4 regions of the Evansella sp. AB-rgal1 genome follow, and region 2 is predicted to be linked to each of the others. Evidence: riboswitches for the same ligand, from Rfam matches in the RefSeq annotation. Region 2 holds a riboswitch; each other region holds the start of a gene.
What was found. Region 2 has a riboswitch for cyclic di-AMP ahead of ACERII_RS22800 (potassium channel family protein). Riboswitches for the same ligand answer to the same signal wherever they lie in the genome.

Region 1: another riboswitch for cyclic di-AMP. It lies ahead of ACERII_RS17770 (dicarboxylate/amino acid:cation symporter); the one in region 2 lies ahead of ACERII_RS22800 (potassium channel family protein).
Region 3: another riboswitch for cyclic di-AMP. It lies ahead of ACERII_RS19690 (TrkH family potassium uptake protein); the one in region 2 lies ahead of ACERII_RS22800 (potassium channel family protein).
Region 4: another riboswitch for cyclic di-AMP. It lies ahead of ACERII_RS16125 (potassium channel family protein); the one in region 2 lies ahead of ACERII_RS22800 (potassium channel family protein).

The regions. Positions count from the first base shown of each region.
Region 1 covers NZ_JBGUAU010000022.1:42,819-50,508, forward strand. The annotation lists gene ACERII_RS17755 (hypothetical protein) at 1-160, shown strand, start outside; gene ACERII_RS17760 (fibronectin type III domain-containing protein) at 307-2,934, shown strand; gene ACERII_RS17765 (DUF1761 domain-containing protein) at 3,558-3,935, opposite strand; cyclic di-AMP (ydaO/yuaA leader) riboswitch at 4,171-4,319, shown strand; gene ACERII_RS17770 (dicarboxylate/amino acid:cation symporter) at 4,549-5,790, shown strand; gene ACERII_RS17775 (flavodoxin domain-containing protein) at 6,056-6,547, shown strand; gene ACERII_RS17780 (hypothetical protein) at 7,277-7,423, shown strand; gene ACERII_RS17785 (GNAT family N-acetyltransferase) at 7,609-7,690, shown strand, end outside.
Region 2 covers NZ_JBGUAU010000038.1:22,406-30,095, reverse strand. The annotation lists gene ACERII_RS22810 (bifunctional metallophosphatase/5'-nucleotidase) at 1-120, opposite strand, end outside; gene ACERII_RS22805 (TrkH family potassium uptake protein) at 474-1,808, opposite strand; gene ACERII_RS22800 (potassium channel family protein) at 1,810-2,472, opposite strand; cyclic di-AMP (ydaO/yuaA leader) riboswitch at 2,536-2,691, opposite strand; gene abc-f (ribosomal protection-like ABC-F family protein) at 3,156-4,796, shown strand; gene ACERII_RS22790 (malate:quinone oxidoreductase) at 5,087-6,589, shown strand; gene ACERII_RS22785 (hypothetical protein) at 6,848-7,261, opposite strand; gene ACERII_RS22780 (hypothetical protein) at 7,378-7,545, opposite strand; gene ACERII_RS22775 (DUF4367 domain-containing protein) at 7,612-7,690, opposite strand, start outside.
Region 3 covers NZ_JBGUAU010000027.1:9,483-17,172, forward strand. The annotation lists gene ACERII_RS19665 (YkoP family protein) at 1-303, shown strand, start outside; gene gltC (glutamate biosynthesis transcriptional regulator GltC) at 370-1,275, opposite strand; gene gdhA (NADP-specific glutamate dehydrogenase) at 1,487-2,869, shown strand; gene ACERII_RS19680 (hypothetical protein) at 2,939-3,142, opposite strand; gene pfkA (6-phosphofructokinase) at 3,228-4,190, opposite strand; gene ACERII_RS19690 (TrkH family potassium uptake protein) at 4,594-5,946, opposite strand; cyclic di-AMP (ydaO/yuaA leader) riboswitch at 6,247-6,397, opposite strand; gene ACERII_RS19695 (hypothetical protein) at 6,540-6,707, shown strand; gene ACERII_RS19700 (FMN-dependent NADH-azoreductase) at 7,009-7,635, opposite strand.
Region 4 covers NZ_JBGUAU010000018.1:79,634-87,323, forward strand. The annotation lists gene ACERII_RS16085 (CBS domain-containing protein) at 1-583, shown strand, start outside; gene ACERII_RS16090 (TetR/AcrR family transcriptional regulator) at 800-1,444, shown strand; gene deoD (purine-nucleoside phosphorylase) at 1,844-2,548, shown strand; gene ACERII_RS16100 (hypothetical protein) at 2,593-2,868, opposite strand; gene ACERII_RS16105 (permease) at 3,103-3,963, opposite strand; gene ACERII_RS16110 (ArsR/SmtB family transcription factor) at 4,032-4,352, opposite strand; gene sigK (RNA polymerase sporulation sigma factor SigK) at 4,497-5,213, opposite strand; gene ACERII_RS16120 (hypothetical protein) at 5,693-5,857, shown strand; cyclic di-AMP (ydaO/yuaA leader) riboswitch at 5,969-6,108, shown strand; gene ACERII_RS16125 (potassium channel family protein) at 6,149-6,832, shown strand; gene treP (PTS system trehalose-specific EIIBC component) at 7,127-7,690, opposite strand, start outside.

The DNA of each region.
Region 1 (7,690 bases), on a different contig from region 2:
TCGTCTTGCAGCGCGTGCTGATATGCCACAAACAAGAGATATTTTTATGAAAGACTTAACGTTGATTGATTCTTCGATTCTTGAAAACCCTTGTGGACCAAACAATGTGTTTGAAAATATTACGTTAGTTAATAGTACGATAAATGTTTGTAATCAGTAAAAATTTGTAAAAAGGAAAATTACTTGTATCATACTGAGGGAAAGAAGAAGCTGGCTTTTCAATTAGGGTTCCAGCCTTCTCTTCCCTAAGTTATGTTCTAATTACATTAGTTATCTTGATGAAAATAAAATAGTGGAGGTTTTTTCATGGTTCGTAAAAAGCTAGCAATTTTTATGGTTTTAGTAATGATATTTTCTTTGTTTTCAACTAGTGGTCTAGCAGCGAATACAAGTTTTTCAGATAACGAAGATGAAATGCTTCACTTAAAGTTTGACCTTGGTACAGATTCAAGCCCAGTAGCAGAGGGATATACAAAAGTATCTCAATCAACCTTGTATTCTAGTGATAGAGGGTATGGGTTTGAAAATGTAGCTGATAGTCGAGACCAAGGAGGTCCAACAGATTTACTGAGAGACTTTGTTATTGCTAGTGGAAACACTTTTATGGTTGATTTACCAGTTGGTGAGTATGAGATTGAAATTGTTACAGGATCTCAAAATGATGTGAACCGCACAAATTATACCCTTCAAGGTGGGGACATCAAAGGTGGAGATCGAACTGGTGGAGGGGAGTTTATCACTTACGAGGATACTTTCACTGTATTTGATGGACAATTAGAAGCTAGTTTTTCTAATGAATGGGCTCGTATTAATGCCATTGAAATCGTTCAAATTTCTGGTGAAGCTCCAGAACCAACAGAACCAGAAGAATCTCCTTTCCTATTGTTTGACTTTGGTAACGGTCCAACAGCAGAAGGGTATTTACAGGTTTCAAACAATCTGATTTATAATGAAGATAGAGGTTATGGAATTAATAAATCTGTTGCAGAAAGAGATCGTGGAGCACCAGACGATATAAGAAGAGACTTTCTTATTGATGGAAATTTTGAATTTATGGTAGACCTACCTGACGGTGAGTATTTTATCCGAATTATTGCTGGTGATAATATTGCTTTTAATCGTTCTAGTTTTGTTGTGGAAGGAGAGCACCTTGGGAGCTTTACTTCTAACTCGGGGCAATTTGCTGAGGTGACACATACTACGACGGTTTCTGATGGGCAGTTAAATATTCAAATGGGTGATAATGGTCGAATTAATGGCTTAGAAATTATGCCTGTTGCACAGATTGATAGTTTGGAAGTGTCAGAACTATCTTTTTCTCCAGAAACATATGTGGGCTTAAGTTGGGAACCACATGATTCTGCGGAAAGCTATAATGTACACCGAAAAGAAGAGGGGCAAGGGAATTTCACCCGTATAGGAAATACTTCTGAAACTAACTTTATTGATAATACAGTGGAATTAGGAAATACGTACACCTATGTAGTGACATTTCTAACGGATCTTGGAGTAGAATCTGCTTTTAGTAATGAAGTAGAAGTTTCTGTTAGCGATGACTCTGTTCCTGCTCCTTTTAGTCCTAGTGAGTTAAGCATTGATGAGTTAGTAGTGGAAGAGGAAGTAACATTCTCATGGAATGAAAACGATGATGCTTTACTTTATTACGTCTATCGTACACGCTATAATCCAGAACATTTTCCTAACGGGGAAGTTTTCGAGAGAGTAGGCGTTACAAATGAAGCGACGTTTACAGATCAAGACATTTTCTCTCCTAATCCCTACTATTATGTTGTAAGGGCAGTGAATGAAGGTGGGATTTCTAATGATTCAGAGGTTTTAGCAGTCCAACCGAGAGAGAAGTCAGAGACATTCTATGGGAAAGGCCCATTTCATGCACAAGTCCTACAGACTGGTGACAAGTGGAGAGTAATTAACCGTGGAGTTGTGTATGTTGGTGACGATATGCTTGACGCGATGCAAGCGGCGGTAGACAGCTTAACTCCTGGTCGTACGAAGCAAGAGAAAGTAATAGTTCGTGGTTCTGGAACAATTCCAGCGAATCGTTCACTTGAATTACCGAGCCATACTTCTTTTGAAATTGATGGAACAATACATGTTGAGGGTATTGACGAAGATTTTGATTATGGAAATCATAATGCAGCTGTACGTATTAGACATGCGGAGAATGTGTCCATTCCGAAATTAAATGTAACAGGTAGCCCGAACTTCGGAATTTTCGTACGTACATCCGAAGATATTCACCTAGGTCAAATCGATCTTCGCTTGGATGCGGGTCTTGGCATTCGTATTGATAGCCGTGACAATGATAACGTTTATGGAGTTCGTAATGTTCGCATTGATGATGTGTACGTTTCTGGAACAAGTGCACATGGAGTAGAAACATACGGAGTGGATGGTATTACTATTGGCACAGTAACAGCGGTTGATACTGGATACTCTGGTGTTTTGTTGAATGATACGATTAATGCTGAAGTAGGCATCGTCTATGGATATGGAGCTGGAACAGGAACTGGTTACGCTGCCTTCCGTATGGCGAATCGAAATGGTCATATCGATGATGACTACACTCACAATATTTTTGTAGGAGAAGTGGTTGCTCGTGGCGGTGGCCGAGGAATTTTCAGTGTCTCTCGTAGTGGCGGAGCTGTCATTGATCGTGTGGACTTAGCGAGAACTGGTGGTAATGCAATGCTTATCGAGAACAGCTACAACATTGCAATGAACGGTGGTGTAGTTGTAGGTCCAAGCGGAATCCGTATTGCAGCACGTAATGATATGCCAAACACAAGAGATATTTTAATGCAAAATCTAACTCTCCGTAATTCAGAAATTGTTGAGTCACCATGCGGAGATAACATGGAGTTCCGAAACATTACGTTAGAGAATAGTACAATGAACGTTTGTGGTCAGTAAGTAAAGTTAGTCTTGAATGATAAGAGAAGCTGGTGATCTCATGAGATCACCAGCTTCTTTTTTGATGTAAGTGAAAATGTAAACCATCGCGGAAGAAAATACGTTATAAAGTAGTTTTAGTACTGTGGGTCATTATATGGAATGAACGTAAGCCCCGAGACTCCAGTGGGAAGTAGAGCAAGGGCGAGACCTCGCAGAGCTGGAGCCAGGATGGCGACATTGCGCCGTTGCCCACAGGACGTGGGCTGCTCTTAGGCCAATTGGAGGAGGCTCGCCAGCTCCCCACAGGAACGCGAGCAGGTTGGAGCGAATGGAATACAAACCAACAAAGTTATAATACTTGATAGCACGTATTTTCAGGGATAGACCTCCTTGCAAGGGAAAATTTGCACCATGGAGATGAAAATACGTTATTAGGGTTTTAGTAACATCAACTATATATGGAATGAGCGCAGGTCCACGAACTCCGGTGGGAAGCAGAGTAGAGGCGAGACACCGCAGCGACGGAGTCGTGAGGAGGCTCGGCAACTCCCCACTGGAAAGGAGTGGACTGAAGCGAATGGAATAACTACCAACAAAGTTAGTATCACTCGATATTCTGATACACGTATTTTCAGTGTAGCCTATATAAAAAACATCATAACAATACCAATAATTGTTAAGGCGATGATATGGTAACCCACAGCAATAAAGTAGACCACCACTTGCTTTTTGCTACTAGATCCTAATCCGAAAATAAAGTCCTTCGCATAAGCAAGGGAGACGATGAACCCTACTCCTGCTCCCAATAAAGCGCCATCAAGTAACGTTTCCGCTTGTGAAAGTTGAAGTATAATGAAAAAAACAAAGGTGGTAAGAACAGTAACCAATGTTAACAATCCATAGTTTGGTTGTTCAGGTTTAATATTTAATTCCTCCACCCACCTATTTCCCAGGATGGAATAGTATATCATCCCACTCGCCATATAAATGATAACTCCTAAAATAACTGCAAAGATCATAAATCTCCCTACTTTCGTATCAAATTACTATTGCATTTTTAAAAATATATCTGATTAAATAACAACAGTACAAGTATAGACTATTTATCTTACTGATAGTATTTTTTACAACAAAATTATTACTGAGTGCTTTTTAAAAAGAAAATAGAGTTATGTTATTATCTCTTAAGTAAATTTTTTAAAAAATAATGTCGATTATTGACGAGGACGTTTGTATATAGTAATATAAATCTAGTTTCATAGACAGCTTAATCCTATGCAGGAGCGGGGGAACCGACTTTCAAGTGTGGCCTATGGCCATAGGGGTGAATCCTTTTTTAGGTAGGGTGATTTCTATACACCCGAATCCGACAGCTAACCTCGTAAGCTATTATAGAACCAGCTAAGTTTATTAAAGCCATGACTGAGTTCTCTCTTTCGTGGTTTTTTTCTGTGGAAAAGTTTAACTCAGTAAAGTGATAAAGCGAGAAGGCGAAGCCCTAGTTTTCAAAGTCTTCGTGTAAAAAAGATATAATTGGTGAACTCGTTGCAATCGTAATGTTCAAAGTGAGAGAAGAACTCCTTACAACACGGACGAAATGCAGCATGACATAAAAAAAGGAGGATTACATTCATGAAACGAAACAACAATCTTACAAAAAAAATTATTATTGCACTGATTCTAGGTATTATCGCTGGTTTTCTATTGAATTTGTTCGCATCTGGTGTGTTTTCTGTTGTGGATCAGTATCTACTATATCCAGTAGGTCAGCTATTTTTAAATCTGATTAAAATGCTAGTGGTACCATTAGTGTTTATCACCATTACACTAGGTGTTGCTGCTCTAGGAGATCCAAAAAAACTTGGAAGAATTGGGCTAAAGACAATAGGATATTTCTTAGTAACCACGACAGTAGCGATCACTATTGCTTTAGGAGTAGCCACTTTAATCCAACCCGGTGCAAATGGAAACTTCGATACGGAAAATGCTCATTATGAGCCAAGGGAAGCACCACCAGTGGTGGATACGATCTTAAATATTATCCCAACAAACCCAATTGACTCTATGTCTAGTGGAAATATGCTACAAATCATTGCATTTGCCGTATTTTTCGGGTTAGGAATCGCTGTGCTTGGGGAGAAAACGAAGCTTGTCTATCAACTTGTGGAACAAACAAATCATATTATGATGTACCTTGTTAACCTCGTGATGGTCTTGGCCCCATATGGTGCGTTTGCGTTAATTGCATCTGCTATTGGAAAACTAGGGTGGGAAGCCTTTGAGGTGATGGGGCTCTACTTTATCGCAGTAATGATCGCGCTCGTTATTCATACAATAGTAACGTATGGTACAGCAGTTTCATTGCTAGGAAAAATGAATCCAATCAAGTTTTTCAAAGGATTTGCACCAGCAATGTCTGTAGCCTTTAGTACATCAAGCAGTAGTGCTACACTTCCAGTCTCCATGGAAACAGCACAGAAAAACTTGAATGTACCGAAATCAATTAGTAGTTTTGTTCAACCACTTGGTGCAACAGTTAACATGGATGGAACGGCAATTATGCAAGGGGTAGCTGTTGTCTTTATCGCGCAAGTGTTTGCAGTAGACTTAACAATGAATCAAATCTTAGTTGTTGTTTTAACCGCAGTTCTTGCAAGTATTGGTACTGCCGGAGTTCCTGGTGTAGGCTTAATAATGCTTGCTATGGTATTAACATCAGTAGGTTTACCTGTAGAAGGAATTGCCCTGATTATTGGTGTGGACCGACTTCTTGATATGACGAGAACAGCTGTTAATATCACAGGAGATGCATCCTGCGCAATTGTAGTTGCAGAATCTGAAAAGAAGCACGGCCTAGATAATATTACTGGATAATTAACAAAAAGGTGTCTCATCTATCTTTTGAATAAGGTAGATGGAGACATCTTTTTTTATAAAGGTTACCCTGAAAATACAAGTATCCTACTATCTGTAATTACTAACTCTGTTGGTTTGTGTTCCAATCGCTTCAGCCGTCTATACTCTAGCAGATATTGTTCATAAAACATACACATTTTTCGTTACTATCATTAAAATTATTTAGAATAATGCTAGTATAATATAATTGGAAAATATTTCTTCGGAAAAGGTGGTGGTCTTTATGAAAACTGCTATAATTTATGCAACTTCGAGAGGAACGACGGAGAAAGCGGCTAATCTATTAATGGATCAGTTACATGGAAAGGGAACTCTTATTAATTTGAAAAAAGCTAGTTCGATTAATCTCTCTGACTACGATTCTGTAATTTTAGGGAGCTCTATTCATGCTGGTATGGTTCAAGGGAAAATGAGAAAATTTATAAAAGCCAATGAGCAGGAATTACTATCAAAAAAACTAGGGTTATTCATATGTTGTATGTTAGATGGAGAAAAAGCTCTGTCACAATTAGAATTGGCCTTTCCTGAACAAATGAGAAAGCAGGCACTTGCGAGCGGAATATTTGGTGGAGAGTTTGATTTTTCTAAAATGAACTTTTTGGAGAAATTTATTGTCAAAAGAGTAGACGGAAATGCAACGGATATGTCTACTTTGAGTGAGGAAGAGATTGAAAAGTTTGCTCGTAAGTTTAACGGTGGTATGTTTGTAGCTTAATAAAATGGCTTTGTTAAACGTTGAATTTGATACTCATCCTCATCCAAAAAGGCTTCACAATGGCATGTAACGGGTTTACTTCAGAGGTGCAAACTTGCCATTCGCAAGCAAAATAACATGCGATTTCACAGTAGAAATCACATGTGATTTTTTGTTGTTATATCGGTGTTTTATCGTTAAATAGAGATGAAATCACAAAGTAATTCACACACCTCTTCAAATAGGGGGAAATGAATCTTTCTTCTTGTGAGTTGGATGTGATTTGCCATGCGAACTCTAATGAGAAAGAGAAGGATTTGGATATTTATGTTAAAATAGAAGGGAGTAATATACGGAATTTGTGAAATGACTTAATCGAACGGAGAGGTTTCGCACAATAAGGTTTTAGATGGTGAATAAATTTGGAAGCTCTATTTAATTTCAGTTTAGGTGTTATTTTCTTATTAGTTGGTATATTTGCATTTATACAAAATCCTCGAAAATACTCATTTATAATAAGATTTATGATTATATTCGTAGGAATAGGATTTATTTTGAACACAATCCTGAAAGTTGTTGGACTAGTATCGTAATCATAAGGGTTTTCATTAAATTAGTTACATAACTAAGGGAGAAGCGTTAGTGGATCAAACAGGCGTTGTCGAACTGGAAAATAATACAAAAATTAAGATAAAGTTTACTGAAGAGTTATTTATTTAACGTCGATAAAAAAAGGGAGTAATAAATATTATGAAAACATTACTTTTAGGTATTTCAATAATATTATTTGGTATATCATTCATACTTGTATCAAGTGGTTCACCAGTTACAGTCGGATTTTTTATTTCAGCTATCGGTCTTATTGTTTCTTTTTGGGGATGGAAATACGGTGCTTAATATGTCACTAACGGGAATCGTTAGTTAAATTGCGAGTTGCAAAGTTGCAGCTCTTTTTTTGTTTCTACAAACTGGAAAATGATGTTAAACTAATGGAGAAGGATGGATCAATAAGTAAATGTGATTTTTTATTGAACGAACGAAGCAGGTTAATACAATAAGAAAGAATAAAGGGAGAACAAATTATGAATGGAATACTGAACCAACTAAAAGAAGTTGGAGTGCATAGTATAATAAGCGACAAACAAATTATCTTGGAAATTTTAG
Region 2 (7,690 bases):
ATTTCTGTTATCTTGCGCTTTAGCACTTACACTTTCGTTAGTGAAACCTTGAAGTACTGGAGTGAATAGGACGGCAAACATCATAAAGAGAATAGTAAATTTCGATGACATTCGTTTCATTGTTACCAAATCCTTCCTAATTTTTTTTGGAAAAGTTTAGTATAGAAAAGAGTAATGTTACATAAAAGAGCAAGAACTCACATTTTATAAAGCTTTTATACAGGCCTTTCGTCGTATATTTCCCACTATTTTCTAATGAATTCGTTACTGGTAACACTTTTCATACTAATGATGGAATATTGAGCACGTGTGAATGGGAGATAAAAAGAATGTAAATAAAGTAGAATACGGTTACATATATAATTAATTACCTAATGTCTGTAAAACCGTTTAATAATGTCTCCCTATTTTTCACAAATAAAAAAGCACTCCGCATAAAGATCTCCGAAGTACTTTCTATATCCACCCTTCACTCACCCAGTAAAAACATCGCCCTTTGGATGTGTTATCAGTGGCTTTGATGACTTTGCTAATGCAAATGCTAGTGTTAACGGACCAATTCTTCCGATAAACATCAGCACAATAATAATTTGTTTTCCTAAAAATGATAGCTCCTCTGTTAACCCCATAGATAACCCGACAGTACCGAATGCTGAAAAAGCTTCGAAAACAATATTCAGAAACGGTGCATTCGATTCCGTCACACTAAGAGCTAATATGGATAGAAAGATAACTATTAAACTAATCACTACAATAGCTAATGCTCGATGGACAATTTCGTTGTTGATTCTACGCCTAAAAATCACTGGTTCTTGTTTTCCTCTTAAGTAGGTAAAAACGGCCAACAGAATAACTAGGAACGTTGTTAGTTTTACTCCACTCGCAGTAGAAGCACTGCCCGCTCCAATAAACATTAACAGTAGCATAAATACTATCGTACCAGGATTCATACTCCCTATATCAATGGTATTAAACCCTGCTGTTCTTGGAGTTACAGCTTGAAAATACGATGCCCAGAACTGTTCCCCACTTGACATAGATCCTAATGTTAATGGATTTGAGTATTCCAATAGAAAAATAACAAGCATTGCAACTATGTTTAATACAACTGTTCCTACAAGCATAATTTTTGTATGCAATGCAAAAAGACGAAATTTCTTTGTTGTCATTACATCATAGATAACGGTGAACCCTAATCCTCCAGTAATAAATAAAATAGTAATGACAATATTTATGCTGGGGTCACCCACATACTTTGATAAGCTGTCTGACCATATACTAAATCCTGCATTGTTAAAGGCAGAAATAGAATGAAATAGACTTGTAAAAACACCATGACCCCAACCGTACTCAGGAACCCACCGAAAGGAAAGGAAAATAGTAGCCAACAGCTCCATGGAAATGGAAAAAACAAATAATATTTTTACTAAGCGAACTACTCCCCCTATGGAATGCTGATTCAGTGCTTCTTGTAGAAGCACTCTTTCTTTAAGTCCTATCCGTTTTCCTAAGACTAAAACGGTCATAATGGCAAACGTCATTAATCCTAATCCACCAATTTTTATTAAAATCATAACGATTACTTGCCCAAAACTAGTGAAAGCACTCCCTGTATCTACCACAACTAATCCTGTTACCGTCGTTGCTGATGCAGCAGTAAAAAAAGCATCCATCCATGAAACAGTTTCCACTGTACTCCATGGTAGCTTTAATAAAAGTGTACCAACAATGATGACAACTCCGAAGCTTAAAGCCAATAATTGTGGCGGTGAAAATCGCCAGTGAGTTAGTAAATTAACTATTTTCACGTTACATCACCTGATCTTCAAAACGTTTAATGTCATCATTATGTCCAATGACAATAAGTAAATCTTTGTGAGAAATTTGATAATTAGGTAATGGTGAAATATCTATATCGTTTCCTTTTTTAATAGCAAGTATGGTTATACCAAAACGAGCTCTAATATTTAAATCAATAAGGGTTTTCCCTTCAATTTTGGGTGAAGCTATTAGCTCAACAATACTATACTCATCCGAAAGCTCAATAAAATCTATTACATTTTCATCTGACATTTGTTGGGCAATTCGTCTCCCCATATCACTTTCCGGGTGTACTACTCTATCTGCTCCGATTTTTACAAGCACTTTATGATGATAAGTATTTCTCGCTTTTACACAAACATGTTTTACTCCAATTTCTTTTAAAAGTAGTGTAGTTAATATACTAGCTTGAATGTTATCACCAATGGCAACGATAACAGAATCAAAATTTCGTATTCCTAATGAGATTAGTGCTCTTTCATCAGTTGAATCTGCAACTACTGCATGTGTTGCGTATTTTGCAAATTCGTTTACTTTTTGTTCATCCGTATCTAACGCTAGTACTTCGTTCCCTAATCTAACAAGTTCTTTGCAAACACTGCCCCCAAAACGACCTAGACCAATAACAACAAACTGTTTTTTACTTGCCATTATGACATCTCCTTTTGCCCATATGAAAAAAGACCAATCTTAAAGAAGGGTCTTCATCACAGACCTTTCTCTCCATGAACGCTTACGAAGTTAGCTGTCGGGTTAAGGATAGAGAGTACCCTTTCTTATAATAAGACTCACCCCACGGCAACTAGTAATCTACTTGCCGAAAATTGGTTCCTCCGTTCTGCCTTTAGACAGATTCAGCGATATAAAGGATTATATTTATTTTTATAATCGTACTTTACTCCTCCCATTTTCGATTGTCAATATCGATTTTGTGACAAAAATAACTTTACTTTAAGTAGATTTTTAGTTATTAGACATTCACCGGCCATTGATCGAGCATTTCACGAGATAAAAACTCCTCTCATCTGCTCGATCTCCTCCTGATATCCCCCCATCCAATTATTGAATTTCCAAATTTTTCTGTGTTATAATTACCTTAATACTTATTGAAGGGATGATGGGTGGCCGATGGATAACTAATCTTATTTTCTAACATTTGAAATCACAAATTTCAAATCAATCGAAATAGGATTAGTCTGCCCATTTTTCTATAGAATCCAATAAAATGAGCTATGTCAAAAGATAGCTTTGTTTGTGTATGTAATGGCACGGCTAATCCTTCCAAATCAAATTTGGGAGGATTTTTTGTTCTCCCTGTAAAGAGGGTTGATCGTATGAAAGAACTGTTAAAATTATCAAACGTAAGCTATGAAATAGTGGACAACACTATTTTTCAAGATATCAATGCAAGTGTTCAACAAGGAGATATCATCGGAATCATCGGAAAGAACGGTGCTGGAAAAACTTCATTGTTAGAAATGATTCACGAAGATATCCATCCGTCAAAAGGACAAATACAGTGGCTAGAACAAGATATGAAGATAATTATGGTAGAGCAAGAAACAGAATTCCATTTTTCCAAAGAGAAGACCCCTCTGGAAAAAAAGTTACGAGAGAATTGGCATGTTCCGAACGTTGATTTTCCCCACTTAAGTGGAGGAGAAAAACGAAAAGCAAGACTTGCAACTGGTTTTTCCGAAAAAGGAGATCTATTACTCTTAGATGAACCCACAAACCATCTTGATGATGGAAGTTTGCAATTGTTACAGAAGGAAATGAAAAATTATCACGGAACCATCCTCCTTGTCTCTCATGATCGATATTTTCTCGACGCCGTTGCGACTAAAATATGGTCTCTGGAGGAGAAAACACTTGTTGAATTTAAAGGGAACTATTCTCAGTATATGGAGCATCGGAGACAAAAACGGCTATCACAGCAACGAAAATATGAGCAGCAGCAAAAGATGGTGGAGCGAATCGATGGACAAATGAAGGAGCTTACCTCTTGGTCGAAAAAGGCACATGGTCAATCCACAAAAAAGGATGGAATGAAGGAATACTATCGTGTGAAAGCCAAAAAGATGGATGCACAAGTAAAATCAAAACAAAAGCGATTAGAGAAAGAGTTAGAAAGAGTGAAAGTAGAACGTGTAACGCCAGAATATACTGTACAATTTTCAATGAGAGCGAATGACAAAGTGGGAAAACGACTTTTAGAGGTAACAAATATTTCTAAATCTTTTCACGAGCGAACATTATTTAAGAATGTTAGTTTTACTATTCAGCATGGAGAAAAAGTTGCTATTGTTGGACCAAACGGAAGTGGTAAAACAACATTATTAAATATAATAAATGGTATGGAAACCTCTGAAGGAGATGTATGGATTTCGCCAACGGCTAACATTGGATATTTAACTCAAGAAGTGTTTGATTTACCTCTGGAACAAACACCAGCACAGCTGTTTTATCAAGAGACATTTGAAGCAAGAGGAAAAGTTCAAAATTTAATGAAGCATTTGGGGTTTACTGCTTCACAATGGACAGAACCCGTTCAAGAGATGAGTATGGGAGAACGTGTAAAATGTAAACTCATGAAATATATATTAGAAGAGAAGGATGCGCTTATCTTAGATGAACCGACGAATCATCTCGATTTACCATCACGAGAACAATTAGAAGAAACACTGTCACAATACGACGGAACGCTGCTCGTTGTATCTCATGATCGATATTTTCTTGAAAAAACAACAAGTACTAGGTATGTCATTTCCAATCAAAAAATCCAGAGACAATGGAATGACGAACCGTTGAAAAGAGATGATCTGGATGAGTTGCGCTTAACATTAGAAACGGAAAGACAAGAGGCGTTGGGAAAACTTAGCTTTATGACTCCGAATGAGAAAGAATACAAGAAACTGGACGAGAAATTTAAAGAGCTTACAAGGAAAATAAAGAACCTAAATAAAAAACATTGATATCCAAATATATGGCGTGGACCGTTCCCACGCCATTCTTCGTTCCCCTTTCTTGTTTATCCCTTAAACTGGAGTTATACGACCTTTGAATATTTTGCTATAATATAGAATATAAGTATCGTAGGAATAGTAAATAATATTTTAATTTTCAAAATAATAGTGATACAATAGTATCTAGTTATATTCGATCCAGAAAAGATGTGTGACTAGGTTGCGACTTGGCTTGGTTTGACGCCAAATCAGGAGCACCTACATCCTTCTGCAAAAATTAGGAGGAAAGGTTGGTAAATATGAGCAGCAGAGAAGCTAAAACAGATGTCATTTTAATTGGCGCAGGAATCATGAGTGCTACATTAGGTACACTCTTGAAAGAACTAGTGCCAGATTGGAAAATAACAGTTTTTGAGAAACTCGCAAGCGCTGGAGAGGAAAGCTCCAACGAATGGAACAATGCGGGTACTGGGCATGCAGCACTATGTGAACTAAACTACACAGTCGAAAAGCCGGATGGATCTTTAGATGTTAGTAAGGCAATAAAAATCAATGAACAATTTCAAGACTCTATGCAGTTTTGGTCTTACTTAGTAAACAGCAATCGGCTATCTAATCCAGAGGATTTTATTAGACAATTGCCACATATGAGTTTTGTACAAGGCGAGAAAGATGTTCACTTCTTGCAAAACCGTTTTAAAGCGTTGTCCAATAATCCTTTATTTAGTGGGATGGAATTCTCCGATGATCCGGAAAAACTAATGGAATGGATTCCGCTTATTATGCAAGAGCGTTCTACTACTGAGCCTATTGCAGCTACAAAAATTGACTCTGGAACGGATATTAACTTTGGCGCACTAACGCGTAAGATGTTTACCAATTTAGAGAGTCAAAATGTAGAAATGAATTACCAACACAGTGTTGAAGATATGAAACGTACTAGTGATGGTCAGTGGGAACTAAAAGTACGAAATAATGAGAACGATACCATGGAACGACACACTGCTAAATTTGTCTTTATTGGCAGTGGTGGTGGAAGTCTGCACTTATTACAAAAATCTGGTATCCCTGAAGGAAAAAATTTCGGAGGCTTTCCAGTAAGCGGTATATTTATGGTTTGTAATAATCCCTTTGTAGCAGAGCAGCATCATGCAAAAGTGTATGGAAAAGCGAAGGTTGGTGCTCCACCAATGTCCGTTCCACATCTTGATACTAGATTTATAAACGATAAAAAAGAGTTGTTATTTGGACCGTTTGCGGGCTTCTCACCTAAGTTCTTAAAAACAGGATCCGTTTTTGATTTAATAACTTCTGTAAAACCTAATAATCTCTTAACTATGTTGGCAGCTGGGGCAAAAAACATGTCATTGACGAAATACCTCATCCAACAAATTATGTTATCGAAAGAGCAGCGTATGGAAGAGTTACGTGAATTTATCCCTAACGCCAAAAGCGAAGATTGGGATTTAGTCGTAGCAGGTCAACGTGTGCAAGTGATTAAAGATACAGAAGCAGGTGGCAAAGGAACCCTTCAATTTGGCACAGAAGTTGTAAGTGCTGCAGATGGTTCGATCGCAGCTTTACTCGGGGCTTCACCTGGTGCATCTACTGCGGTTTCTGTTATGCTAGAAATCATTGAAAAATGTTTTCCAGAATATGTACCAGAATGGGAGCCGAAACTGAAAGAAATGATTCCTTCTTATGGATTGTCATTGGTGGAAAACCCAGAGTTTCTTGAGGAAATGAAAACATCAACAGCAGAGGCTCTAGGTCTTAGCGAAAAAGAAGTTGTTTTCATATAATACTAAAAATATATTGTAATAAACTAATTTGTTCTGTTCATCACTAGACAATAAAAAATCAAAAAACCTTTGTTCCTCGTATTAACGGGTTTACTTCAGAGGTGCAAAACGGAAAAACACAGACAAATTCACATGTGAAATTACACATTTTTCACAACGATAATCACCGTTTCATTCGCACATGAAAATGGCACGAAAAATTCTTCGTGCCATTATTTTCATATTTGCTTGTGTAAGGCAACCTGTTAAAGTATGTAGTTAATTTCCTGGAACACTATAAAACTCTGCTTCTTCTCTATTTTTAAAGACTCGTACTCTCTCGTACTCTTTTTCTTTGTTAATTTTATATACAACCTGGTACTTAAGAGTATTATCTGAAGAATCGTTTGTTTCTTCTTGCGTGTAATAAATCATAAGGTTATTACCATCTGATTCCACGCTAAAATCCGTAAAGTGAAATAGTTTGTTATCTTCGTTATTTCCATGCAAGAAGATATATGCAATGTCTTCTCCGTCATAGTAAATTGGGGCATCATCTGTTGGTCCAATATTTTCAAAAACGGAGCGTGCATCCTCATGTACATCTTCTAGGTTCACTTCTGAGAATGATGGTTCTGAACTGCACCCCACTAAAAGTACAAAAAGTACAGATGCCAGTGTAATTTTTTTCATTTTACTTTATTCCCTCCTTTTGTTTTTACATTATTTTATTAACCTCCCTTTCGTGATACAAAAGGCATCAAGAACCTGTTACACTCTCGATTCTCGTTTGAACAACGCTCCAAACTTTAAGTTCGTTTTTTTAGTTCTTCAATTTCTCTTTGGAGTTCTTCTATTTTTATATCCTTTTTTCTATAACTACTTTTAAACCAGAGTACAATTAATACTACTACCCCAACTATAAAAACGAACATTAAGGAAAGAACAACTATTAATGCAATGTCACCTTGTGGCATGAAATACTCCCCCTCTCTTTAAAGGAATTCTCTCTGTTTGGTTAAGTGTAAGTCATCACACACTACTCAATATTCCGCTATTTGGAATAACTCTTCTTCATGTAAATCGCCACCATCTAATCTGTATGTTACACCTTCATCTACC
Region 3 (7,690 bases), on a different contig from region 2:
ACACGTAGAACCATGATGTTATACCAAATGGTAAGCGAGGCATTACCTGCCATTGCAAACTATATAAGAAACCATCAGCTCCATGATCAAATTAAAGCTATATGGGGAGTAACAATGTTGAACAAGCTAGTTGGTAGATTAGGCTTTGACACTAAACCGATACCTAACTTGTACTATCGATTATTAAAATACTCTTCTCAAATTCCCATTCACATTCTGTCAACAGGATCGTTCTCCAGTATATTTGAAAAAAGGAAAGTCAGTTATTTGTTTATGTCAAAAGATCGATTATTGAAAACATAAGTACTGTCTCTTTTACACCATACTATAGTGTGTATTTCAAAGACATCTCCATTTGAAGTACTCACTTTAGTTCTGAAATCTATCCATTCGAGCAAAAAATCGTTTTAGAAAATCGTAGAATAATTTTTCTGTTGGAAGTAGTTCTCTTTCTTTCGGAGTGATTACTCCAACAGACCTTGTTACTCGTGGTTCTACCATTGGGATCTTCACAGTTAATCGTGGTAAATTATCTATTAATGTTACTTCTGGCATAAGGGTTATACCTAAGCTAGCTGACACAAGACCCTTCAATGCATCAATATCATCACCTTCAAATGCCACCCTTGGTTCAAACCCAACCTGTTTACAAGCGTTCACTACCATGTTTCGGAAAACAAAGCCTTCTGGTAATAAAATAAACGGCTCATCTTTCAGTTCTGGTAATGTTAAAAATGGTCTTTCTGCAAGTGGATGCTTGATCGGTAACAAAGCAACAATATTTTCGGTAAACAAAATACTACATTTTATTTTTTCGCGTTGTTTAGGTACAGGACCAATTAATGCGAGGTTGAAATCCCCCTTCTCTACACCGTCCATTAACTCATGATATAAAGCTTGTTTCAATTGAAACTTCGCTTCTGGATATAGTTCTCGAAAAGCAGAAATTGCAGTAGGTAATGTATATGCCGCCATACTGATAGGAAAGGCAATTCTCACGGTTCCTTTTTCCGGGTCCAAGTATTCTTTTACTTCTCGAGTAGCATCATGTATTACATTCGTTGCTTGCTTCATTCGTTCTAAGAATACCCTTCCAATCGGGGTTAATCTCACATTACGCCCTTCACGAATAAACAAATCTACTCCTAGCTCTTTTTCAAGGTTGTAAATTTGTCTACTTACAGCTGATTGGGCAACATGTAACGATTCTGCTGCTTTTGTCACGTGTTCTAGTTTTGCAACCTCCATGAAATAGGTGATTTGTCTAAGTTCCATTCTTTCCTCCATTTAACATCAATCTCTTTTTGGCATCATTCTTATCTATTCTTTATATTGATTAGATCATTTTTTAATAATAAAATCAACCTTAACGGAAAATCTAACACATGAACGTTAATTCCTCTTACAAATTAGCTATTTCTAAGAGATTTATAATCAAAGTTTATTATAAAAAAGTTAGTGAACATTAAATGGAGGGGTAAATTAGATGGCGATTTTAGTAAAAACGGAACAAGCAGAAGTAACAATTGTGAAAGAGTATGTAAATGATGTTTTTGAACAAGTAAAGAAGAGAAACCCCAATGAAGTTGAATTCCATCAAGCTGTAAAAGAAGTTTTTGATTCCTTAATACCAGTTCTTACGAAAAACACTAAATATATCCACCATGGTATTCTTGAAAGAATTGTTGAGCCAGAAAGAATGATAAGCTTTCGTGTACCTTGGGTCGATGATCAAGGAAACGTAAAAGTAAACCGTGGATTCCGCGTACAATATAATAGTGCGATTGGACCATATAAAGGTGGACTTCGGTTTCACCCATCTGTAAATGCAAGTATTATCAAGTTTCTAGGATTTGAGCAAATTTTTAAAAATGCTCTCACTGGTCAACCTATTGGTGGAGGAAAAGGTGGAGCAGATTTTGATCCAAAAGGGAAGTCTGATGGGGAAATAATGCGCTTCACTCAAAGCTTTATGACGGAGCTTTCTAAATATATCGGACCAGATACGGATATTCCAGCTGGTGATATCGGTGTAGGTGCGAGAGAAATTGGTTACTTATTTGGTCAGTATAAAAAGATCCGTGGCGGTTACGAAGCAGGCGTCCTTACTGGTAAAGGTGTTGGTTATGGAGGCAGTCTAGGACGAAAAGAAGCTACTGGTTATGGAACAGTATACTTTGTAGATGAAATGTTAAAAGATAAAGGACTTAGTTTTTCAGGAAGTACAGTAATTGTATCTGGGTCTGGAAACGTTTCTATTTATGCTATAGAAAAAGCAGTTCAATTAGGTGCAAAGGTTGTGGCATGTAGTGACTCCAGCGGATATATCTATGACAAAAATGGCATTAACTTAGATACAGTCAAACAATTAAAAGAAGTAGAATATAAACGAATATCCGAATACGTAAATCACCATCCTGAAGCCGAATACCACGAAGGATGTGCTGGAATCTGGTCTATCCCTTGTGATATTGCATTGCCTTGTGCAACTCAGAACGAAATTGATGAAGCAGCTGCAAAACAACTTGTTGCGAATAATGTAAAAGCAATTGGTGAAGGAGCTAATATGCCTTCTACGTTAGAAGCAATTTCTGTTTTCTTAGAAAACGATGTACTATTTGGACCAGCAAAAGCAGCAAATGCTGGTGGCGTGTCTGTTTCCGCTCTAGAGATGGCACAAAATAGCGGTAGAATTAGTTGGAGCTTTGAAGATGTGGACAATAAACTTCAAGAAATTATGAAAGACATTTATGAAAGCAGCAAACGATCTGCAGCAGAGTATGATGTGCCAGGTAACTTTATCGTAGGCGCAAACATTTCTGGATTTACAAAAGTCGCAGATGCAATGATTTCTCAAGGAGTTATCTAAGAAGGCAAAGACCTAGTTTTAGATATACAATTAAAAACTTTGTCTTAAATAAAATAAACAACGTCGATGTTACCTCGTAGCATCGACGTTTTGTATGGGGATATTTAATGTATATAGTGTCTTTAAAAATTGTTGTTCTGAAAAATGATGTTTCGGTGTAATCTCAAGGAAACTATTTGCTATAAATGTCGCATTACCTCTGTAAAATCCTACGAATACTCGTACTTTTTCTCTTTCATCTCGAGTTAAATCTCGTCTAAACGTTATTTCCATAACATATAACCTCCACATAGTACTTTACCCAAAAAAAGGTAAAACCATACATACGTTTTACCTTTTTTTATTACTTAGTATATTATTATATTGATAACTCTTTAGATAATTGAATATATTCATCTAAATCTTTATGGTCTTTCTTTTGAAAAACATAGTCATAATCGTGAACAGAGATCTCATTTTTTTCCAGACCAAGAGCTTTACCAGAAATACCTTCCATTAATAAATCAATCGCTTTTCCCCCTAGCCTTGAGCCTAGAATTCGGTCAAACACGACAGGAGATCCCCCACGCTGAATATGTCCAAGAACAGTTACCCTAGAATCATACTCTGAATTTTCATTAATATAGGTTGCAAACTCTTCGGCAGTTCCAACGCCTTCTGCAACAATGATGATACTATGTTTTTTTCCTCTATCAAACCCTTTTTTCAAGCGTGTAACCATCTCCGCTTTATCCATCACGGTCTCTGGGATAAAAATACTTTCTGCTCCTGTTGCTAAACCAGACCAAGCTGCAATATCCCCTGCATCTCTCCCCATTACTTCTATAACAAAGGATCTCTCATGAGATGTTGCTGTATCTCGAATTCGGTCTACTGCTTCAATAACTGTATTTATAGCAGTACTAAATCCTAATGTGAAATCAGTACCATTTATATCGTTATCTATGGTACCTGGTATTCCAATTGTATTAATCCCCTTTTTATGTAAAGCTTGAGCACCTCGATACGAGCCATCTCCGCCGATAACAACAAGACTATCAATATCGTGCTTTGCTAGTTGCTCTAAAGCTTGCTGTTGCCCTTCTTCCGTTTTGAATCGTTCACTTCTCGCGGTTCCTAATATAGTTCCGCCACGATGGATAATACTACCAACATCCTTTAGCTCTAACTTTTTTATATCTCCTTCCATTAATCCTTCATAGCCTCTGTATACACCATAGACATCAAGATTATGGTAAATTGCTTTTTTCGTTACAGCTCTAACAGCCGCATTCATTCCTGGTGAATCTCCACCACTTGTCATCACAGCAACTCTTTTCAAAGAAACCACTCCTTTTAAGTGAAAGTATTATTTGTATGTACTATTTGTCAAAAATTACACGATACTTAGATACAGTCCATACTTAAATTATCCACAATACTGTTAATTTATTACTTCATGTTATTATTTGAAATCGGATATTACGAAATTTTATATGTTTAAGGTGATATCCTCAAAATACCCCTTTTAAAATTGAATCAAACTATAAAGGATACTAATTGTGTATGATTATGTTCCCTTCGCTACTGCAAGCTCTCTTTCCTAGGTGCGCTGATGAGCTATATGGTTTCCACTCATTCTAAAGGATGTACATAGTACTTATCTACTTCAAGACGTATCCTCATTAATCAACAACGTACAACTATTTCATTGGCAGACGTGTTGCCCCTGAAGGAAACTTCATTTACCCGATAATAACTCTCTCTTTTGGGTAATGATATAGTTCTGTCGTTGTTTTTCCTCGAATGATAAATAGAAAGGAAAAGATTCCTATTCTCCCAATAAACATGAGGAAGATAATCACAATCTTGCCAGGAGTACTTAGCTCGGGAGTAATCCCCATAGATAACCCTGTTGTTCCGAAGGCGGAGCTCACTTCATAAACAATTGCCATTAGAGGAAATGATTCCGTATTGGCTAGAAGTATTACCGCAGTTCCACAGAGCATAACCGCAACTGAGATTACCACAAAGGATTTCATAATATCCTCTGTATCTATCTCCCGTTTAAATATCTTCACCGATTGTCTGCCACGAGCAAATGCAAAAATCGCTAAAATGGCAATAGCAAATGTTGTAGTTCTAATCCCTCCGCCAACACTGCTAGGTGAAGCACCAATAAACATAAGAAGACTTTGGACCAATTGAGTAGAAACGGTAAACTCACTTACATCCATTGTTGCTAAACCACCATTTCTCGTTGTAACAGATTGAAAGAGTGCAAAGAAAAGGGATTCATGCCAAGACTTATCCGTGAAAAAATGACTTCTATCAAAATAATAAATCAAAAGTGTTCCAATAAGAACTAAAATGAAAAAAGTGATTGTTGTAATTTTTGTAAATAAAGAGAAGTGAAATTTTTCTCTTGATCTCATACTCTCTTTTATTTCTAATAAAACGGGAAAACCTATTGCTCCGAATATTAACAGAAGCATATTTATAGATTGGACAAAATAATCTTTTGCAAAAGGTGCCAAGGACTCCCCTGTAATATCAAAACCAGCATTCGTTGCGGCACTTACAGCCCCAAAGAAACCTTGTAAATAAGCCTCTTGCCAAGTTGGATAATAGTTTAGAAAGTAAGTACCTAATATCACTGTTCCAATTGCTTCAATTATTAAAAATAATAGTAATATTTGGAGCATTAGTTGAACAAGTCCTGAAAAGGTGTGCCGATTTTGATCCGTCATTATTAATTGTCTTTCGCGAAAACCAATTTTCCTTCCTAAAAGAACCCAAATAAAGGTACCAAGAGTCATTATTCCTATACCACCAAACTGAAGAATAAAAGCTAGAATAAAGACACCTGTTACGCTGAACGTTTCTGCAGTGGAAACAACGGTTAATCCTGTAACACTTATGGCACTGACTGCAGTAAAAATAGCATTAATGAACGACCATTCTACACCTGGATTTAACGCAATTGGTAAGCTTAAAAGAATCGTAGATAAGAAAACGGCAGCAACATAGAATATCACGATTATTTGTACAGAAGTTAACTTTATCGAATTGACTTTCGTTACTCCAAAGTTCACCATAACTCACTATTACCTTGTTTTGTGCTAATATACGCTAATGCTTTATCCACTTTGTTCATCTCCTCAAATACAAAAAAGACTAATCTCGATGTAGGGCATTAAAAAGGTAGGTTTTGAGTTTCCCCTTTTCTTTGCGCCTTAAAGAAGAGTCTGAATCAGACCTTCTCTCTTGAAATAAGAACAGGAAATAAATGGTAAAGTAGTTAGTCACCCAGTCTACCATAACGAAAACCGAAGTTTTTTATACTTTAACCCTTTAGCAACTCTACATATTCGTAAAGTATAAATATAAGTTTTCTTCTGTTCCCTTTGTAACGCTTACGAAGTTAGCTGTCGGATTAGGAGTTGAGAGTACCCCTTCATAAAAATGATTCACCCCAAGATAAAGAGTTCTTCCTCTTTACCAAAGTGGTTCCTCCGTTTTGTATAACAAATTCAGCGATATAAGGTTTTTATTTACTTTTATAATCGTAATTTACTCCTAGTTCACGACACTGTCAATAGAAATATTTTCAACAATTTAGTGACAAAAGTACTATCTCTTACTTATAATTAATGTGAGTAGATACTAACAAAAAGGGTGGCTGATCATAATGAAATTAGAAGAGAAATTACCTTATTTCGATGGAAGTGGACTTCAGTTTATTCAACCATTAAAGAATGCGAGTCAACAAGACTATGTGAGTAAACCAAATTTATTTCCGAACACAATTTACCCAAAGCACCCTTACTTTCCTTATGTACATAACGAAAAAAACTAGAAAAAAGTGGTGTGTTTCAAAAGTTTAAGCCTTTGGAGCACACCATTTTTATTTTTCTCCCTCATGCTCCCGTCTGCTCGCGGATTTAACCGCATGCCAAGGTAGGCACTACTGCGGTAGTGCCTATAAAATGACCTAGTCACTTTTCTCCCTCATACTCTCGTTTGTTCTCGGATTTAACCGTAGGCCTGGGTAGGCACTACCTCTGTCTGTTGCGCCTACAAATGGACCTAGTAAAAAAGCTGTTCCAAACAAAAATCATCAATTAGATGACTTTTGGGAACAGCCCTACTTATTTTACTTATGCTTGCTTCGCAACAGAAACAGCTTCGTCTAAACCTTTTTGAATAATTTCTTCTGCTTGATCCGGGAATTGGTTATGTCCTTCGATGATTACCGAAGTGATATCTTTTACTCCCCAGAAGTTTAACATTGTTGATACATAATTTACTGCCATTTCTGAAGCTTGAGCAGGACCTTCGGAGTACACTCCACCTCTTGCATTCAATAGAACAGCTTTTTTATCCGTTAATAAACCAACTGGTCCTTCTGGTGTATAGCGGAACGTTTTCCCTGCTTGTGCTAAGTAATCTAAATACGTGTGTAATACTGCTGGTACAGTGAAGTTCCATAATGGGAATGCAAATACTACTTTATCCGCTGCTAAGAACTGATCTAAATATTTATTTACTAAATTCGTAGCTTGTGTCTCTGATGGGGTTAATTCAAAGCCATTCGCTAGTTTATACATTCCATTAATACTATCTAATCCGTAATACGGAAGATTTTCCTCAAACAAATCAAGCTCTGTAACTTCATCTTCTGGGTGAGTTGCTTTGTATGCATCAAGGAAAGTATGATACAACTTCACACTTACCGCTTGTTCGATTGGTCTTGAATTTGCCTTAATAAATAAAACCCTTGTCATAAATAACTACCTCCATAATATAATAACCGTTGCTACAGCAACAATTTGTTTTAAA
Region 4 (7,690 bases), on a different contig from region 2:
TCAACTAGGGATACTTCCATTTTTAATAAAACAAAGCGAGTCAGACTTTCTTATTCGCACAAAAACGGAACAATTATATTCCGCTATCTTTAAAATGAAAAAAGAAGGAATTCCTATATCGAATTCAATCTGGATTATATATCTTAGTTTCGTTACCTCCATGAATGAAACAAGTTCTTGGACTGAAGTTTTATCTTATTGTTTTAAAAAAGAAGAACAAAAATTAATAAAAGACTTTCAATTATTGTGTGCTTCAGATCCCTTAAGAAATGTAACAGATAATAAACTAAGTAATTATCATCAACTATTTTCAGAAATAGGCATCGATGCTTTACTGGCATACTTTTCTGTATCACCTGAAAAATTAGCTCTAAAAGGTCAATATTATATAATCAAAAGAGAAAAACTTACAAGAAAGATTGACGGTACCTTGTTAAAAAGTTATGGTGTAATCCCAGGTCCTCTCTTTAAGGAAATATTATTATATAGCGAACAATTACAATTGGATAATCCAGAGTATAATGTTGATCAGTTAATGGAAAAAGTTTTACTGTTTTATGAACATATTAAAAAAGATAAGTAACTACTTATCAAAAAAATCAATTAATTTGGAGGTAATCAATAAAGAAAAGTCACGATACCTCCTTTTTCTTTGACAAGGAGTTAATAATTCAATACGATGAACATATACATTGTGATTAGAAGAATCAAATACTCCGTTAATAGATTTTGTTAAGTCTATTATAACTTGTATAGTACTTTTTCAGTGGGTTCACCAAAAATTAAGGAGGTCAATGTAATGAATCATCATTCAGAAGAATTCCTCTTTGTTGATTACAACGGAAACGAATTAAGTGAAAAACAGATTACTATTTTACGAGCTGCCATTGATGTAATAGCAGAAAAAGGGTACAGCTCAAGTAGAACAAGTGAAATCGCAAAAAAAGCAGGTGTTTCAGAAGGTACACTGTTCCGTTATTTCTCTAATAAAAAGGAAATAATGCTTGCTTTATTACCCCTCATAATTCACCATTTCTTTAAACCAATAATACAACAATCGCTCGCCAGACTACAGGATGACAAAAAGCGTACCCTACATCATGAACTCACACTCCTATTTAACCAAAGACTTACACTTATTGACCAAAATGAAAAATTACTTAAAATAATTGCTTTAGAATCTATCTATCATCCAGAAATTAAACTATCTGTACAAAAATTTATGGATGAAACCATTTTTCCATCTTTAGAAAAGTTTATAGAACAACAAAAAGAGTTCCATAAACTTAGAAAAGTAGATACAAAAACAATTACTCGGACTATCTTAAGTTTATTAATAGGTTATCTTCTATTATCTAACTACTTCCCGCAATTATATGTACGAAATGATAACACCGAAGTAGAAAAAATGGTAGACATCTTATTAGACGGAATAAAAAAATAAACACTATATCGTAGAAACTCGATAGTTCCTCTAGGAAAGGGAGCAGACTTGAGCGAATGGATTATCAACCTACAAAGTGAGTATTACTAGATAGTCTCATACACGTATTTTCATGGGAGACTATTGAAAAATTTTTATAATTCCTATAATTTCAGTTTCATTGATGGCATCTATTTGTACTTTGATCATGCTGCATTCACCCCTTGTTCCCTATGTACAATAATGATTACAATACCAATGATACCCATGAATAATTACTAATTTTTTCAAATTAAAACTTTTTTAATATCACAAATTATACCAAAAGTACTATATCTAACGACCTCTTTTTGCAACATGTAACAGATTTATGTTATTTTTAATTGAACCATCTAACATATTGTTGAAAGGGTGTTATACATGAGTGTACATATTGGTGCAAAAAAAGGGGATATAGCAGAATCTATCTTGTTACCTGGGGATCCATTACGAGCAAAATACATCGCAGACACATTTTTAAAGGATGTGTCTTGCTATAATGAAGTACGAGGAATGCTTGGTTACACTGGAACGTATAATGGAAAACGAATTTCTGTTCAAGGCACTGGGATGGGGGTTCCATCTATATCTATTTATACCCATGAGCTTATCAATGAATATGGAGTTAAAAACTTAATACGTGTAGGAACGTGTGGGGCTTTACAAAGAGATGTAAAAGTGCGAGATGTTATTATCGCCATGAGTGCGTCAACAGATTCCGGGGCAAATAAACTTCATTTTAAAGGATTAGATTTCGCTCCAACAGCAAGCTTTCCTTTACTAAAAAAAGCATTCGATGGAGCTACAGAGAAGGGTATGAATGTTAATGTAGGAAGTGTATATACAAGCGACATTTTTTACAATGACAACAAAGATATCGTTAATCTTCTTGCTAACCATCAAGTGCTTGCGGTGGAAATGGAAACATCTGCACTATATACTATCGCATCTCGATTTGGGGTTGACGCACTTTCGGTTCTCACTGTGAGTGATCATCTCCTTACTGGAGAGGAAACAAGTTCACAAGAACGACAGGAAACCTTTAATGAAATGGTGGAAGTTGCTTTAAGTGCAGCAACAGAATAACGGAAAAGAGAGGGTGTATAATTCAGCATTATACCCCTCTTTTTTTATGATATTTCCCTAACAAATAAACTTTTCTTTATAAGCATACTAAATCCTAAGCCAACAATACTAAGTAACGTATAGACTATTGCATAAACTAACATAAAGTTATCAAACGATACATTTTGGAAGAACAGCATAACGAAAAAACTAAGACAAAAAATAATTGCAGGTGTAATTATGTAGTTATAAGTCAGTCGAGAAAATAAATATCCGATAACAAATCCTAAAGCCAAAAATAACATAGGGTTAAATAGAAATAACATCTGATAAGTAGTCACACTACATCCCCCCTCCTATATATATAGACGTAGTGGACAGCAAAAAAGTTTCCAGTTTTTATATTTATAACAGAATATTTTTACTATTAAAATATTTTAGCAATATTTAATACTTATCATTTTATGTTTATTATACTGGTTTCCGAAAGGCACCCCACGCAGAAAAATACGTTTGAATTTTTCAAGGAGACTCTCACTTTCCGGATTGATCAACATTGTCCTTTAACAAAGCCATTATATTAAATAAAAGATAAACCCTGATATTGTTGACATAGTAATGACTGAAACAACAAAAGCTATTACTAATTGTTTTTGAAAAATAGATTTTAAAAGAACCAATTCTGGTAAGCTTGCACCTGCAGAACTAATCATCATCGCCATAACAGGACCAACAGCCATTCCATTTACAATTAAAACCTGAGATATAGGTATCATACTAGATAATCGAACGTAAAGAGGTATTCCTACTACTGCAGCTATTGGTATTAACCACCATGCGTCTCCACCAAAATGTGCACTAATAAAATCTGCTGGTACAACACCATGGATTACTGCTCCGATTGCAGCTCCTATTATTAAGTAGGGATATACGGACTTCATTAACGACCACGTCTCTGAAAAAACATTTTTCCAAGAAAATCCAGAATCTGAACGTTCATATCCCTTTACTATTACTTGTTTAACAGATTTTTCAAAACCAAATCTTTCTAAAGCTAAACCAATTAGTAACGATAGAGTTGATGTGATAATAATATAATAGAGTGTCACTTTCCATCCCATAATCACAGTCATAATCGTTAATATGGTTGGATCTAGTACTGGTGAAGCAAATAGAAATACCATCACTATACCAAATCTTATTTTATTTCTTAATAAATTAACAATTACAGGAATTGTGGAGCACGAACAAAAAGGAGTAATAAATGCAAAGCTCAAAGCTATGAAACTACCAATAATTGGGTTAGTATCCTTCAGTTTTTTCTCTACTTTTTCATAGGGTATGTACGCTTGAATTATGTTTAATAAAATTGATACACCTACAAATAATATCGTTAAATGCATTGCAATACTAATAAAGCTTCTTATTGTTTCCATCTATCTTCCTTCTTTCTTCTACATCAATTTTTTTTGATATATTTGTTTTAAAACTATCCAGCAAATGATTATTTTGCTGGACGAAATAAACAACATAGCTCATCTGAAAGTAAATGATCGATCACTTCATTATTAATCTGATAATAATTCCATGTTCCCTTCTTCTCTTTCACTATGATATCCGCATCTAATAAAATCTTTAAATGGTACGATAATTTTGACTGTTGTAACTCTAACATGTCACTTAAATCGCAAACACACGTGGATCCTTCCTTACACAATATGGATAACAAGTGTAACCTTTTCTCGTCAGCTAATGCTTTAAAACGTTTCTCGTAATATGAAAAATCAGCTGTGTTACTAGTGACTAAAGGTATCGTTAGCTTCATTTCAGCACCTCTTACATCAATTTATTTTGATCTTATGTTTATAATACTCTCACTCATCTCAAAACGCAAGTAATAAATCAACATTTTTTGATTTTCAAGAATAAAGTAGGTGTGTCAATTTTTTTTGACACACCACCATATCTATTATTCAGTTTTATATGCATTTTTTTGTTCTCGATAAAACTCATGAAACAATTTCATCAATGCTCTTTTTTCAATTCTTGAAACATAGCTTCTTGAAATACCAAGTTCTTTTGCAATTTCTCGTTGTGTCCTTTCTTTCTTAAGATCTAATCCAAATCTTCCAACAACTACTTCTTTCTCTCTCTCATCTAATATGTGAATGTACTTGTAAATTTGTTTTTTCTCCATACTTAATTGGATTTGTTCTACTACATCTTCCGTTTCCGCTTGAAGAACGTCGATAAGACTAATTTCATTTCCTTCCTTATCCTGACCAATTGGATCATGTAAAGAGACGTCTTTTCTTACCTTCTTTAAAGCTCGTAAATGCATAAGTATTTCGTTCTCGATACATCTCGCTGCATACGTGGCGAGTTTTGTTCCTTTACCAGGAGAATAACTTTCAATGGCTTTAATCAACCCAATTGTACCGATGGATATTAAATCCTCGTTTTCTTCTCGAGTATTTTCAAACTTCTTTACAATATGTGCCACTAATCGCAAATTGTGTTCAATAAGGAGGTTCCTCGCTTCCTCGTCTCCTTCATGCATTTTTTGAATATACTCTTTTTCTTCCTTTGCATTTAACGGTTGTGGAAATGCATTGTTTTTTACAAAGGAAACAAAAACAAATAATTCTTTCACAAAATGTGTAATCGCTGCAAGTAGACTGGACATGCACACACCTCCGTTTGGGCATTGTACCTAATTTATATGCAAGGTGTAGGTCGTCTGTGTCTGTCTACATTTATTCTTTTCGAATATTTTTTATTGAGTTTAATAAATTGATAATTAGGGAATATTTGATGTTTCATTTTAAAAATCTGACGGAGAATCTATTTTCCAGGTAAACTTCCATGCAAGTAAGAGAATTGCACGATGACGGATGAAAATACGTTATGAAGCTTATTAGTTAATTTAACTTTATATGGAATCTCGAATGCCCCCGTAACTCCACTGGGAAGCAGATCAGAAGCAAGCGTTTGCCAGATCCCCACAGGACAGTGAGTTGGCTGAAGCGAATGTAATACAATCCAACAAAGTTAGTAATACTTTATGATATGAGTATTCTTGATCACGCGTATTTTCTGGATAACCTACATAAAAACCCCTATTAAGGAAATATTAACTTTAATAATATCCAAGGAGTGATTGTTTTGACAAATAATAAAAGCCCATTAGATTATGATCGTTACGCTACAGCACACCTTAGCCCTGACTTACTTCAACGTATTTCATCATTAGAGGAGGACCTTCGAAATGCTACAGAAAAAGAAATTGTACTAATAGCCTATGAAGAAAGTGAACACAATGCTACTTAATGTGTTAGAACATAAAAACAAAACGGTGTTTTTTTTACATTTTGATAAACGTATTGACAATTTATATAACAAAGAGTAAATTACCAATATGAATAATTATATGAATAAAAAACCTTTTTGTCGCTTAGTCCTATTGGAACGGAGGAACCGAATCTGACGAAACTATTCGTCTTGGGGTCAATCACAATGTGAAGGGGTACTCTCATCCCCTAACCCGACAGCTAACTTCGTAAGCGTTGCAGAGAGAAAGGTCTGTTTTTAGACCCTTCTTAGGAATGGTCTTTTTTTTTCATGCATAAGGGAGATGACACCGTGAGTAATAGAAAGCAATTTGTAGTAATTGGATTAGGGCGATTTGGTGGCAGTATTTGTAAAGAGCTTGTAAAAATTGGACATGAAGTACTTGTGATGGACAAGGATGAGCAACAAATACAAGAGTTTTCCAACATTGCTACACATGCCGTTGTGGCAAACTCAACAGATGAAAGTACTCTTCGATCATTAGGTGTTCGTAATTTTGATTTTGTCGTTGTAGCTATAGGTGATAACATACAAGAAAGTATTTTAACTACACTGCTCTTAAAAGAAATGGGATTGAAGAATATTTGGGTAAAAGCAAAAAATGATTACCATCATAAAGTTTTAGAGAAAATTGGAGCAGACCATATTATTCATCCAGAAAAAGATATGGGAAGAAGAATTGCTCAACAGATGTCCGATGAAAAAGTAATTGATTTTATTGAATTATCTGATGAATATAGCATTGTAGAATTATTTGCTACTCCAAAACTTGAAACTAAAAGTCTGATCGATTTAGATATTCGTGCACGTTATGGAGTTACAATTTTAGCGGTAAAGAATAAAGAGAACATAGATATTTCACCGGAGCCAACATATGTAATTGAAAGAGGAGACTTGCTAATTGTAATTGGACATAACAAAGATATCAAACGATTTGAAGATCAAGCAATGTAACTCTTTTTCAAGTCGTATGTTACGTATCATTTAAAGAAAAGGCTCTGTTAAACGTAGATGTTGATTTTCGCTACAGGTTGCTCGTTTTCCTAGGGCGAACCGCAACTCTCCTCCCAATTCCGCCTAAATACTTGGCCACGTCCTGTGGGCAACGGCGTCATGTCGCCATCCAGGCTCCATCCTCAAGGAGTCTCGCACCTTTCATAAGAATCAACATTATCCTTTAACATAGCCAAAGAAAAAGCACTGAAAGTATACATTACTTTTTCAGTGCTTTTTTCACTAAATATCTTTTTACTTCCCTAGTCGTTTATATGCATTTACACCCATTTTTGTACGTGAGAAAATGACAGTAAGAATGAACGGAACTACAATTGCGACTATCATTGAAATGGCAAATACAAACATGTGTTGAACCTGTATGGAGAGAATACCCGGTATACCTCCAACTCCAATAGAATTTGCCATAACGTTACTACCTACTGAGATTATTGCAGCTGTCATTGATCCTAACATTGCCGCTAAAAATGGGAATCCATATTTTAAGTTAATACCAAACATCGCTGGTTCCGTTACACCAAGGTAACATGAAATTGCAGCTGGTACTGAAACTTGCTTTTCTTTTTCATCTTTTCTATTTAAGTAAATCATGGCTACAACCGCTGACCCTTGTGCAATATTAGAAAGTGCAATCATTGGCCATAAGTTTGTTCCACCAAATTCACTCATTAACTGAAGATCAATAGCATTTGTCATATGATGCAAACCTGTAATAACGAGTGGTGCATATGCAAAACCGAAAATAGCTGCAAATAGCCAACCAAAAGCAGAAGTTAAGCTAGTGTATACTACATCTGA